3 regions of the Pelomonas nitida genome follow, and region 3 is predicted to be linked to each of the others. Evidence: predicted binding sites of a transcription regulator. Region 3 holds the regulator's gene; each other region holds the start of a gene.
What was found. Region 3 encodes FNR, which switches genes on or off when oxygen is low (the NO sensors DNR and NnrR bind a similar motif). Its sites were predicted from a motif close to TTGATNNNNATCAA; they were not measured.

Region 1 (4,402 bases), on a different contig from region 3:
CCTCGCTGCGGGTCACCGCGTCGGCCTGGATGTGGTAGTCGCGGTTGTAGTTGAAGGTATGGACGATGGACGCGATGACGACCGCCAGCAGGCCCAGCGCCGCCAGGATGTACATGTGCCAGATCAGCGCGAAGCCCATCGCCGTGGCCAGCATGCCGATGACGAAGCCGGCGCCGGTGTTCTTGGGCATGTGGATGGCCACGAAGCCGGTCGTCGGACGCTCGATGCCGCGCTGCTTCATGTCGTGCCAGGCGTCCATTTCATGGGCGATGGGCGTGAACGCGAAGTTGTAGTCAGGCGGCGGCGAAGCCGTCGACCATTCCAGCGTGCGGCCACCCCAGATGTCGCCCGTCGTGTCGGCCAGTTGCTTGCGGCGCAGCACGCTGACGGCGATCTGCACCAGGAACGCGCCGATGCCCAGCGCGATGATGCCGGCGCCGATGGCGGCCGTGACGAAGTACGGCTGCAGCGTCATGTCGTCGAAGTGGCTGACGCGACGCGTGATGCCCATCAGGCCCAGCACGTACAGCGGCGTGAAGGCCACCCAGAAGCCGATGAACCAGCACCAGAACGACACCTTGCCCCAGAAGGCATCGAGGCGGAAGCCGAAGGCCTTCGGGAACCAGTAGTTGATGCCGGCGAACACGCCGAACACCACGCCGCCGATGATGACGTTGTGGAAGTGCGCGATCAGGAACAGGCTGTTGTGCAGCACGAAGTCGGCCGCTGGCACGGCCAGCAGCACGCCGGTCATGCCGCCGACGACGAAGGTCACCATGAAGCCGACCGTCCACAGCATGGGCACTTCGAACTTGATGCGGCCACGGTACATCGTGAACAGCCAGTTGAAGATCTTCGCGCCCGTCGGGATCGAGATGATCATCGTCGTGATGCCGAAGAAGCTGTTCACGCTGGCGCCGGAGCCCATCGTGAAGAAGTGGTGCAGCCAGACGAGGTAGGACAGGATCGTGATGACGACCGTGGCGTAGACCATGGACGCATAGCCAAACAGCTTCTTGCGGCTGAACGTGGACACGACTTCCGAGAAGATGCCGAAGATCGGCAGCACCAGGATGTAGACCTCAGGGTGGCCCCAGATCCAGATCAGGTTCACGTACAGCATGGCGTTGCCGCCGAGGTCGTTCGTGAAGAAGTTGGTGCCGAGGTAGCGGTCGGCGGTCAGCAGCGCCAGCGTGGCGGCCAGCACCGGGAAGGTGGCGACGATCAGCACGTTGGTGCACAGCGACGTCCACGTGAAGACGGGCATCTTCATCAACGTCATGCCGGGCGCGCGCATCTTGATGATGGTCGCGATCAGGTTGATGCCTGACAACGTCGTCCCGACACCGGCGATCTGCAATGACCACAAGTAGTAGTCGACGCCCACGTCGGGGCTGGCCATCAGGCCGGACAGCGGCGGATAGGCCAGCCAGCCGGTCTTGGCGAATTCGCCGATGAACAGCGACAGCATCACGAGCACCGCGCCGCCGGCCGTCATCCAGAAGCTGAAGTTGTTCAGGAACGGGAAGGCGACGTCACGGGCACCGATCTGCAGCGGCACGACGTAGTTCATGAAGCCCGTCACGAATGGCATCGCGACGAAGAAGATCATGATGACGCCGTGGGCCGTGAAGACCTGGTCGTAGTGGTGCGGCGGCAGGAAGCCGGCGCTGTCACCGAAGGCCATCGCCTGGTGCGCACGCATCATCAGCGCGTCGGCAAAGCCGCGCAGCAGCATCACCACGCCGAGCAGCATGTACATGATGCCGATCTTCTTGTGGTCGATGCTGGTGAGCCAGTCACGCCACAGGTAGCCCCAGAGGCGGAACTTGGTGATCAGCGCCAGCACCAGCGCGCCACCCAGCGCGACGGCGATGAACGTGGCGACGAGGATGGGCTCGTGCAGGGGCAGCGCATCCCAGCCGAGGCGGCCGAGGATGGGGTGGAGCTGATCGGCAGCCTGGTGCTGCGCAACGATGGGATTGGACATGGGTCGGACTCAGTTCTTCTGCGCAGCGGTCTCGGCGGAGGTGCCGGCCTGCGCCAGGCCCAGCGGATTGGTCGGCGTGCAAAGCGCTGCCACGACGGTGCGCTCGCGAGCGGCGCCGTCGGCGTCACGCCAGGCGCTGCGCATCGTGCCCGCCACGCCACCCTTGCCGGCGCCGCCAGCGGCGTCGATGGCCATCATCTGGCTGGAGCACATCTTCTTGCCGTCGACGCAGCGGTCGACGATGGCGCCCCACAGACCCGGCTCCACACTGGCGAAGCGCTGGATGGGGTCCTTGGTGCTGGGCTGCTCGAGCTTGAGGTAGTCGGCACGCGTCAGCGTGTTGCCGCCAGCCTTGTTGCTTTCCACCCATTGCGCGAACTGCTCGTCGCTCAGGCCGTGGAACTTGAAGCGCATGTCGGAGAAGCCGGCGCCGCTGTACTGCGCGGACATGCCGTCGTAGATGCCCGCCTTGTTGATGACCGCGTGCAGTTGCGTCTGCATGCCGGGCATCGCGTAGATCATGCCAGCCAAGGCCGGCACGTAGAACGTGTTCATGACCGACGTCGACGTGAAGTGGAAGTGGATCGGACGATCCACCGGCGCCGCCAGTTCGTTGACCAGTGCCACGCCCTGCTCGGGATAGATGAACAGCCACTTCCAGTCCATCGCGACCGCGTAGACCTGCAGCGGCTTCACGTCGGCGGCGAGCGGCTTGTCTTCGGAGATGCGATCCAGCGGGCGGAACGGGTCCAGCTTGTGCGTGCTGATCCAGGTGATCGCGCCCAGCGCGATGATGATCAGCAGCGGTGCGCCCCAGATGACCAGCTCCAAGCGCGTGGAGTGATCCCAGTCGGGCGCGTAAGTGGCTTCCGTGTTGGACTGCCGGTATCGGTACGCGAAGAACAGCGTCAGCGCGATCACCGGAACGATGATCAGCAACATCAGCAACGTCGACGTGACGATGAGGTTGGCCTGCTGCTGGGCGATGTCGCCATGCGGCTTCATCACGATCCCGTTGCAGCCACACAAAGCGACGCTGGCTGACACAGCCAGGACGCGAGAGAGGAGAGACTTGTTGAGGTACATCCGGTCTAACGCGCGAGGGTTAACGATCTTGCACGTGGGGCTGGAATGTAAGTTGATTGAGCCAAATCAACGAGTGGACATTTTGTCCCAGGCAACGACGGAGACAAGACCATCATGACCTCCAGCAGTACGCTCAAGACACCTCAGTCCGGCCCTCTGAACAGCCAAACCGACGAGGAACTGGCTCCCGGCGACATCGCCGTGGGCGTGATCATCGGCCGTGCGTCGGAATATTTCGACTTTTTTGTTTTCGGCATCGCGTCGGTGCTCGTCTTCCCGCACGTGTTCTTCCCGTTCGCGGAAGACCGCTTGACCGGCACGATCTATGCTTTCCTCGTGTTTGCGCTGGCCTTCGTCGTGCGCCCGGTCGGCACGCTGATCGGCATGGAGATCCAGCGCCGCTTCGGTCGCTCGGCCAAGCTGACGAGTGCGTTGTTCCTGCTGGGTTGCTCCACCGTTGGCATGGGCTTGCTGCCCACCTACGGGGAAGCCGGCCAGACGGCCATCGTGCTGCTCGCGCTGTGCCGCATCGGCCAGGGCCTGGCGCTCGGTGGCTCCTGGGACGGCCTGCCCTCGCTGCTGGCCTTGAACGCCCCGCCTGACCGGCGCGGCTGGTACGCCATGCTGGGCCAACTGGGCGCGCCCCTTGGGTTTTTCGTCGCGTCCAGCGTGTTCCTGTACGTGATGGGCAGCCTGGACCCGCGTGACTTCCTGACCTGGGGCTGGCGCTTCCCGTTCTTCACCGCCTTCGCGATCAACGTGGTGGCGCTGTTCGCCCGGCTGCGCCTGGTCGTCACGCACGAATACGAGAAGCGCATGGAAGAGCACGAGCTCGATCCCGCCCACCTCGGTGAGCTGCTGCCTGCGCAAGGCCACCACATCGTCATCGGCGCCTTCGCGGCGCTGGCCAGCTACGCCCTCTTCCACCTCGTGAGCGTCTTTCCGCTGTCGTGGATTGCGCTGTTCTCCGCGCAGAGCGTTGGTGATTTCATGAAGATGGAGTTGCTGGGCGCCGCCTTCGCCGCCGCGGCGATGCCAATGTCCGGCCTGATCGCCGACAAGATCGGCCGTCGCAGCTTCCTGGGCACGCTGGCCATCGCGATCGGCGTGTTCGCCCTGTTCGCCCCGTTGATGCTGGGCGGCGGCAAGCCCGGGCAGGCGGCCTTCATCCTGATCGGCTTCGTGCTGCTGGGCCTGTCCTACGGCCAGTCGGCCGGCTCGGTCACGTCCAACTTCCTACCGCACTTCCGCTACACCGGTGCGGCGCTTACGGCGGACATGGCCTGGCTGCTCGGCGCGGCGTTCGCGCCGGTGGTGGCGCTGTAC
Region 2 (4,402 bases), on a different contig from region 3:
GTTTCGGTGCTACACAGCGACGCGCACCGCGCCGCCTCTGAAGCCATCTCGCACGCCGGCAGGGATCAGAACTTGTGCACTTCGATGTTGTATTTCCTCAGCGCATAGCCGAGCTGCCGTGGCGTGACGTGCAGCAGCCGCGCCGCCTTGGCCTGGACCCAGGCGCATTGCTCCATGGCCCAGATCAGCCGCTCGCGTTCGCCGCGCGGCGGCTCAGCGCCGTACTGGCGCGGCACGCCGTTGAGGCGTTCGGTGGGCCCGATGCGCACGACGCCGTCGGCCTCAGTATCGAATTCGTCGTCGGTGTCGCCGCTGCCGTCACCATAGGTTTCGACGCTTGCGTCGTCATCGCCGCTGGCAGGGGCCGGCAGCGCCGGCCTGGTGGGCGAGGCCGGCCGGGGCGATTCCTTGATGGGGATGCGGACGATGTTCACCGGGGCCACCGCGTCGGCCTTGTCCAGGTGGTGCAGCGTCTGCGTGAGGCAGCGGTTTTGCCGGCACGGAAAGGCGATGGCGCGGATCAGGTCGCCCTCGACCATGGTCGCGGTGCGCTCGATGCAGTTCTCCAGCTCACGCACGTTGCCGGGCCAGTAGCAGTGCGTCAGCACATCCATCGCGTCGGCCGAGATCTTCAGCTTGCGGCGGTTTTCCTTGTTGTAGCGGTCGAGGAAATGCGCCACCAGCGGCGGCACGTCGCTGCGACGTTCGCGCAGTGGCGGCAGGAAGATGCTGACGACGTTGATGCGGTAGTACAGGTCGGCCCGGTACTCGCCTCGCTGCACCATGCGCTCCAGGTCGCGGTTGGTGGCGCAGATCAGCCGCACGTCCACCTTGATCGTGCGGTTGCCGCCGACCCGCTCGAACTCGCGCTCCTGCAGCACGCGCAACAGCTTGGCCTGGAAGGCAGCGCTGATGTCGCCCACTTCGTCGAGGAACAGCGAGCCGCCATGGGCCTGCTCGAAGCGGCCCTTGCGGTCGGCGGCGGCGCCGGTGAAGGCGCCGCGCTCATGGCCGAAGAGCTCGCTCTCCAGCAGGCTCTCGGTGAGTGCCGCGCAGTTGACCTTGATGAATGGGCCGTCGCGGCGCGTGGAGTGAAAGTGGATGGCGCGGGCGATGGCTTCCTTGCCGGTGCCGCTCTCGCCGCGCAGCAGCACGGTGGCGCGGGTGGGGGCGGCCTGGTGTACCTCGGCAAACACGCGCTGCATCTCCGCCGAGTTGCCGACGACACTGTCCAGCGTATAGCGGCCCCGGGGCTCGGGTGTCAGGGCCTTTTTCAGCCTTGTCGTCTCCAGCTGCAGTCGCTGATGCTCGGCCGTGACCGCGCGCGCCAGCACGCAGGCCTGCGCCAGCAACGTGGCCACCATGCGCAGCACCCGCTGGTCGTCGCTGAGCCGCGTCTGGCCGGCCACCTCGCGCTGCGCGGCCAGCACGCCCACCACCATGTGGTCGTTGAGCAGCGGCACGGCCAGGAAGCACAGGCGCCGCCCGTCCTGGCCACCGAAGGCGCCGGTGCGGTCGACGAATTCGGTCGACTCGGTGATGTTGGGCACCGTCGCCGGCACGCCCGACTGAAACACGCGGCCGATGATGCCGTCCCCCGGCGACCACACGCCACGCCCGACCTGCTCGTGGCTCAGGCCCGCTGCGCTGTGCACGCGCAGCTGCTGTGGCTCGGTGCTCTCTCCGTCCTGGAGCTCGTCCGCCAGCACGATCATGGCGCGCTCGAGCTGCAGGTGGACGGCCAGGACGTTCAGGGCTTCGCGGAAGCTCCGCTGCAGATCGAGGGATGCGCCCAGGATGCGGCAGATCTCGTAGATCGTGATCAGCTCGACGTGGGATCGCTCGGGCGCCAGCGCGGGAACCATAACCACCTCCTCGCGGGTGTCAATGCAGGATCACGGCCGCGCCATTCCGGGGCACGCCCGCTGACCTGCAGATACATGCAAGAAACCCGCCTGCTGGCACCCGCCATCGCGCCCGGGCGCGGTGCCGCACTCATCATTTGACGAGGATCAGGAATCGGCGTGTTTTCTCCCTCACTGAACGTCAATCCGCATCAATCAGCGCCGCAGCCAGTGCAAACACACTGTTAGCGTGCGTGGGGATGCGGACGGGCTCCAGCACAGGTCGGGTCGAGATGCCCCGCCGCAGTGCGTGGCCTGCTTCATCGCAGGGATCGGCCTGGTGCGCTTCGGGCTCGTCGTTGACGAGATCTTGCAGCGACACCGCCGCCAGGCAGCGCGTCATTGCGCGGCTCAGCAGCGGCCAGCTGCCTTGCAGCTTGCTCGTGCTGGTGCCTGCCTTGGGCGCCTTGTCGACGGCGGCCACGATGTCGGCGATGCTGATGTCGCGCGCGGCCCGCGCGAGCTGATAGCCGCCGCCGGGCCCGCGCAGCGACTGCACCAGCCCGCCGCGACGCAGCGGGCCGAAGACCTGCTCGACGCTGGACAGCGAGATGTCCAGATGCGCGCACAGCTGCGGCAGGGCCAGCGGGCTTTCCTGGGCGCAGCGCTCCAGGCTGACCATGGCGGCCACGGCAATGTAGGCGCGGCTGCTCAGTGTGAAGTTCAGCATGTGGTCCCCTTCAGCCGAACTTGAACAGGATGCCGTGCCCGCCGCGCGGGTATTCCCACGCGACGTTCGTGTGCTCCGTGCAGATGACCCGGCAGCTGCCGCACTCCAGGCAGCCGTCGGTGATCAGCGTGACGCGTCCATTGCCTTCGGCCTTGTAGCAGGCGGCCGGGCAGATGAAGGTGCACTGCTGCGTCTGACAGGCGTTGGTGCAGATGTCCGCATCCTTGATCTGGATGTGCGGGCGGCCATGGTCGACCTTGTAGCGGTTCTGGAAGAGCTTTTCTTCCACGTTGACGGTGACGGCGTTCATCGCGTACCTCTCCAGAGCTTGAATGCATCGCCCACCAGGCCGGTGAGCCGGCGGGCCGTCTTGAAGCTGCCCATGACTTCGCGCTGCTTGGTCATCTTGTCGATGCCATCGACCGTGAACATCGTCTTGGCGGCACGGTTGAGCAGGGCAGGGTAGGTGGTGAAGAACTGCGGGCTGGATTCGAGGATCTCCGGCAGCCGCCGGTATTTCTTCAAATCCTTCATGACGAAGCTCTCGTCCAGCGCGTCCTTGTAGGCCTTGAGCGTGCGTGCGGTCAGGGGCCTGTCGGCGGCCTTCGCGGCGATGACGGTCTCGGCCGCCAGGCGACCGGTGGTCATCGCCAGGTTGGAGCCCTCGCGGTGCGCGGCATTCACGAAGCCGCCGGAGTCGCCGACGATCATCCAGCCGTCGCCGTAGATGCGCGGCACGGCGTTGAAGCCGCCTTCGGGGATAAGGTGGGCGCAGTACTCCTTCATCTCGCCGCCTTCGATCAGCGGCGCGATGGCGGGGTGCTGCTTGAGCTTTTCGAGCAGCGCGTAAGGCGTGGTGCGGTTGGGGTTGGTCTTGAAGTCGGCCAGCATGCAGCCGACGCCGATCGTCAGCGAATCCTTGTTCGTGTAGAGGAAGCCCGTGCCCACCATGCCTTCGGTGACCGAGCCCATCATCTCGATGACGACGCCTTCCTCCTCCTTGATGTTGAAACGCGCCTGGATGGTTTCCTCCGGCAGGAACAGGATCTCCTTGACGGCCAGTGCCACGCTCTTGGGCGACAGCTCGCCGTGAAAGCCCGCCTTGCGGGCGAGCGTGGAGTTCACGCCGTCGGCCAGGACGACGACATCGGCGTAGACCTCGCCGCCCATGCGGTCGCAGCGCACGCCAGCCACACGCTCGCCGTCGAGCAGCAACTCCTCCACCGTGGTCTCGCAGATCAGCAGCACGCCGGCCTCGCGCACCTTGCTGGAGAACCACTTGTCGAACTGCGCCCGGATGATGGTGTAGCGGTTGTAGGGCGGCTTGTTGTAGTCGTCGCTGCGGTAGTGGCTGCCGACGAAGCTGTTGTCGTCGAGCATCCACATGCGCTGCTCGATGATGTGGCGCTCCAGCGGCGCGTCGTCGCGGAAGTCGGGAATGATCTTCTCGAGCGCGTCGGAGTACAGGATGGCGCCTTGCACATTCTTGCTGCCGGGGTACTCGCCGCGCTCGATCTGCAGCACCTTCAACCCCGCCTTGGCCATCGTGTAGGCCGCCGCGTTGCCGGAGGGGCCGGCGCCGACGACGATGGCGTCGAACTTTTCTTGGCTCATGACTGATGCTCCGATCGAGGAAAGTGAGGGGCCGTTGCGGGCCCGGCGTGGGCGTGGCGCGCACTCATGTCAAGCGGCGCGGCGGATGCGCTTGTCCAGGTGGGTGCGGAAGGCCTGCGTCAGCACCGGCAGCACCTGCATCGCGTTGCCAACGATGCCGTGGTGCGCGAAGTCGAAGATGGGGGCGTTCGGGTCGGTGTTGATGGCGACGATG
Region 3 (4,402 bases):
TCCGCCCAGACCTGTTCTACCGCCTGAACGTCGTGAAGCTGAGGCTGCCGCCGCTGTCGGAGCGCCGCGAGGATGTGGCGCTGCTGGCGCAGCATTTCCTGCAGCTGCTGGCCGAGCGGCATCGCAAGCCGGTGAAGGGCTTCGCGCCCGAGGCGCTGGAGGCGCTGGTGACGGCGCCGTGGCCCGGCAATGTGCGCCAGCTCTACAACGTCGTCGAGCAGGTGTGCGTGCTGGCGACCGGCACGCTGGTGCCGTTGGCCCAGGTGCAGCGCGCGCTGCAGATGCCTGCGGCCGACGTGCTCAGCTACCAGCATGCCAAGCAGCGCTTCGAGCGCGACTACCTGAACCAGTTGCTCACGCTGACCTCGGGGCATGTCGCGGAGGCGGCCCGGCTGGCCGACCGCAACCGCACCGAGTTCTACCGCCTCATGCAAAAGCACGGGCTGGACCCGCAGCGCTACCGCACCGATCCCCTGGCGACCGCGTCGGATTTCAGCGACACGAAGCGGTCCGACGAATCAAGCACTTAGCGGCGCTGTCGCCAGAGCTGTCGCCGCCTGGCGACAGAACCGCTGCTGCGGCGGGTGCCGGCATCACCGGATCGGCCGCCGACGACGGGCAAGTGGCTGATTTCAAAAGGAAATCAAGACCTGGCACAGCCTTTGCGCTGAGGAGGTCGTGGTGCCCCCGGGCATCGCGTTTCTTTGACTCAGCATCCTCAGGAGATCTGCATGCAACAAGCATCCACCTTGGTCCGTCTGCTGTCCGCCGCCCTGACGGCCACGGCCGTTAGCGCTTCCTTCGCCGCCGACATGGCGCCGGCCACCGCTCCTGCGCCGGCAGACCAGGTCGCTCAGGCGCAGCCCGGCGATGCGGCCATCGCCAGCCAGGCCGCTGCGGCGCTGCAGCAGGACAAGGACCTGCAGGCCCTGCCGCTGACCGTCAGCAGCGCAGCTGCCGGCGTCGTGGTCGTGAAGGGCATGGCGCCCAGCGCCGAGCTGGCTCAAAAGGCCATCAAGCTCGTGCAAGCCGTGCCCGGCGTGAAGGAAGTGCGCAACGAGATCAAGGTCGGCTGATCCCCACCGTCCCTGATCTCCCCGGCCCCGCGTGCCCCCGCGGGGCCTTTTTTTTGTCTTCGGGCCGAGCGCCGGGTCGCCCCAAGCCGGCCCGCTCAGGCGATGTGCTTGCGGCTCGATGCCGCAAGCATCGCCGTCCCCTCGGGGGACCGACCAGAGGCGCCCGCGTTCAGCGCGGCGCGACTGGGCGAGGGGCTTCCGGTCAGCACCGGCTGTTGTTCACCAGCGCCTGCAGGCCGGCCTGGTCGAGGATGCGCAACTGGCGCTGCTTGACTTCCATGAGGCCGTCTTCCTGGAATTTGGAGAAGGTGCGGCTGACCGTCTCCAGCTTGAGGCCCAGGTAGCTGCCGATTTCCTCGCGCGTCATGCGCAGCACGAGGCTGGACGCGGAGAAGCCGCGGGCCTGCAGACGTTGCGTCAGGTTCAGCAGGAAGGCAGCGAGCCGTTCCTCGGCGCGCATATTGCCCAGCAGCAGCATCACGCCATGGTCGCGCACGATCTCGCGGCTCATGATCTTGTGGAAGGAGTGCTGCAGCACGGTGAACTCGCGCGACAACTCCTCCAGCTGGGCGTATTGGATGACGCAGACCGACGAGTCTTCCAGCGCGACGGCGTCGCAGTGGTGGTGGTCGCTGCTGATGCCGTCCAGGCCGAGCAGTTCGCCCGCCATCTGGAAACCGGTGACCTGGTCGCGGCCGTCTTCGCTGTTGACGCAGGTCTTGAAGAAGCCGGTGCGCACGGCGTAGAGCGACTCGAAGCGCTCGCCGTTGCGGAACAGGTGGTCACCGCGCGACACGGAGCGCCGCTTGGTGACGAGGTCGTCGAGCTTGCTGAGCTCGCTGGCGTTCAGGCCCACGGGCAGGCAGAGTTCACGCAGGTTGCAGCTGGCACAGGCGACCTTGAGCGGCTCGATGGCGTCGGAAGTGGGCGTCGGCATGTCTGGGGAGCGCGACATGCGGGAGACGGTCGGCAAGGTCGTCGGCATGGCGTTTTTTGGGTTGGATCAACTGGTTTGCATTCTTGGCCGGGCGGCGCGCAGCGGGCTTGATGCCGATCAAGGCCGGTCCGCGTGGGGCTGGGCAAAGTGCCGGTCATGACTGCTGTAACCGAACGCCCCCACGAGCTCGAGCTTGCCGACCTGCTGCGTCGCCACGACGTGGCCGGGCCGCGCTACACCTCGTACCCGACCGCCGACCGCTTCGTCGAAGCGCACCAGGGCACCCAGCACTTGCAGGCGCTGCACCAGCGCGGCACGGCCCAGCCGTTGTCGGTGTACGTGCACATCCCGTTCTGCGAGCAGCTCTGTTACTACTGCGCCTGCAACAAGATCATCACCAAGCATCACGAGCGCGCCGCGCCGTATCTGGCGGCGCTGGAGGTGGAGATGGATCTCGTCGCCGAAGCGCTGGGCGCTGAATCCGGCGGTATGGCGCCGGTGTCGCAGCTGCACCTGGGAGGCGGCTCGCCGACCTTCCTGTCCGACGACGAGCTGAGCGGCTTGATGGACGGTCTGCGCCGCCGCTTCAAGTTGCTGCCCGGCGCCGAGGTGTCCATCGAGGTGGACCCGCGCACCGTCGACCGGCAACGGCTGGCCCACCTGCGCGTGCTGGGATTCAACCGCCTGTCCTTCGGCGTGCAGGATTTCGACGCCGCCGTGCAGAAGGCAGTGCACCGCGTGCAGCCGATCGAGCAGGTGGCCGCGCTGATGAAGGACGCGCGTGAACTGGGCTTCTCGTCCACCAACGTCGACCTGATCTATGGCCTGCCGCTGCAGACGCCCGAGAGCTTCGCCCGCACGATCGCGCAGGTGGCCGAGTTGCGGCCCGACCGCATTGCGATGTATGCCTACGCGCACCTGCCGCAGCGCTTCAAGCCGCAGCGGCGCATCGTGGCCGAGCTGCTGCCGCCGGCCGGCGACAAGCTCACCATGCTGTCGGGCGCGATCAGCTCGCTGCTGGGCGAGGGCTATGCCTATATCGGCATGGACCACTTCGCGCTGCCCGACGACCCGCTGGCCGTGGCCAAGCGCCAGGGCCTGCTGCACCGTGGCTTCCAGGGCTATTCCACGCAGCCGGACTGCGATCTGGTCGGGCTGGGCGTGTCGGCGATCAGCCGCGTGGGCGCCACCTACGCGCAGAACGCCAAGACGATGGATGAATACGAGGACGCGCTGCGCCAGCGCCAGCTGCCCGTGCAGCGCGGCCTGGCGCTGACGCGCGACGACCTCGTGCGCCGTGCCGTCATCATGGCGCTGATGTGCCAGGGGCGGGTGGAGTACGAGTCCATCGCGGCGTCCTACCTCGTCGATGTGCCGAGCTATTTCGGGCCGGAGCTGGCGCGGCTGAAGCTGCTGGTCGACCAGGGGCTGGTCGAGCTGGAGCCGGATGCGATCCAGGTCACGCCGCTGGGCTGGTATTTCGTTCGTGCCGTCGCGCTGGTGTTCGATCGCTACCTGCAGGCTGATGCCAGCCGCGAGCGTTTCTCCAAGATCATCTGACGCCGATCGTGACCGGGGCCGCCGATGGCATTTGATGTCGCGCTGATCGCATCGGCCACGCTGATGGGGCTGGCCGGCACGCCGCATTGCGCGGCCATGTGCAGTGCGCCCTGCGCGCTGGCGGCAGGGCCGCGTCCCGCCAAGCTGCTGGCCGGCCGCGTGCTGGGCTATGGCGCGGGCGGCGCCGTGGCGGCCGCGTCCGCCGAAGCGCTGGCGCGGGCGTCGCAGAGCGTCGCGCTGCTGCAGCCGGCCTGGGCGCTGCTGCAGGCGGCCCTGCTGCTGCTCGGGCTGACGCTGCTGGCCCGCGGCCGCGTGCCGGCCTGGCTGGGCGCCGTGAACTGGCGGCCCAAGCCGCGCCATGCGTTCGCCACCGGCCTGGCCTGGGTCGTCATGCCTTGCGGGCTGCTGCATGCGGCGCTGCTGCTGGCGGGGCTGTCGGGCTCGGTGCCCGGCGGTGCGGCGGCGATGGCGGGCTTCGCGCTGGCGAGCACGCCGGGCCTGGTCATCGCGCCGCTGTGGCGTGCGCGCCTGCTGCGGCGCGGTGAACGTGGCGAGGTGCTGGCGCTGCGACTGGCCGGTCTGGCGCTTGCCATCGGCGCGGCGTGGGGCCTGGGTCACGGCGTGTGGGAACGCATCCTGCTGGCCTGCTGACGCCTAAACTCGCCGGGTTCGTTCTCCCCTTCGTCAGCTGCGGAGCCGCTCCCTCATGCCCCAACACATCACGGCGCCGGAAGGCGGCCGCAAGATCACCGTCAACGCCGACTTCTCGTTGAATGTGCCGGACCACCCCATCATCCCGTTCATCGAAGGGGATGGCATCGGCGTGGAC

Region 1: the regulator FNR is predicted to act here: its motif matches at 3,133-3,146, upstream of cyoA (ubiquinol oxidase subunit II).
Region 2: the regulator FNR is predicted to act here: its motif matches at 2,003-2,016, upstream of nifA (nif-specific transcriptional activator NifA).

What each region holds. Positions count from the first base shown of each region.
Region 1 covers NZ_JBIGIA010000002.1:157,722-162,123, forward strand. The annotation lists gene cyoB (cytochrome o ubiquinol oxidase subunit I) at 1-1,990, opposite strand, end outside; gene cyoA (ubiquinol oxidase subunit II) at 2,000-2,995, opposite strand; gene ACG00X_RS03260 (MFS transporter) at 3,191-4,402, shown strand, end outside.
Region 2 covers NZ_JBIGIA010000002.1:52,625-57,026, forward strand. The annotation lists gene nifA (nif-specific transcriptional activator NifA) at 66-1,865, opposite strand; gene ACG00X_RS02850 (RrF2 family transcriptional regulator) at 2,047-2,574, opposite strand; gene ACG00X_RS02855 (ferredoxin family protein) at 2,585-2,884, opposite strand; gene ACG00X_RS02860 (FAD-dependent oxidoreductase) at 2,881-4,188, opposite strand; gene ACG00X_RS02865 (electron transfer flavoprotein subunit alpha/FixB family protein) at 4,258-4,402, opposite strand, start outside.
Region 3 covers NZ_JBIGIA010000003.1:78,885-83,286, reverse strand. The annotation lists gene ACG00X_RS04845 (sigma 54-interacting transcriptional regulator) at 1-530, shown strand, start outside; gene ACG00X_RS04840 (BON domain-containing protein) at 732-1,076, shown strand; gene fnr (fumarate/nitrate reduction transcriptional regulator Fnr) at 1,279-2,013, opposite strand; gene hemN (oxygen-independent coproporphyrinogen III oxidase) at 2,170-3,573, shown strand; gene ACG00X_RS04825 (urease accessory protein UreH domain-containing protein) at 3,598-4,224, shown strand; gene icd (NADP-dependent isocitrate dehydrogenase) at 4,280-4,402, shown strand, end outside.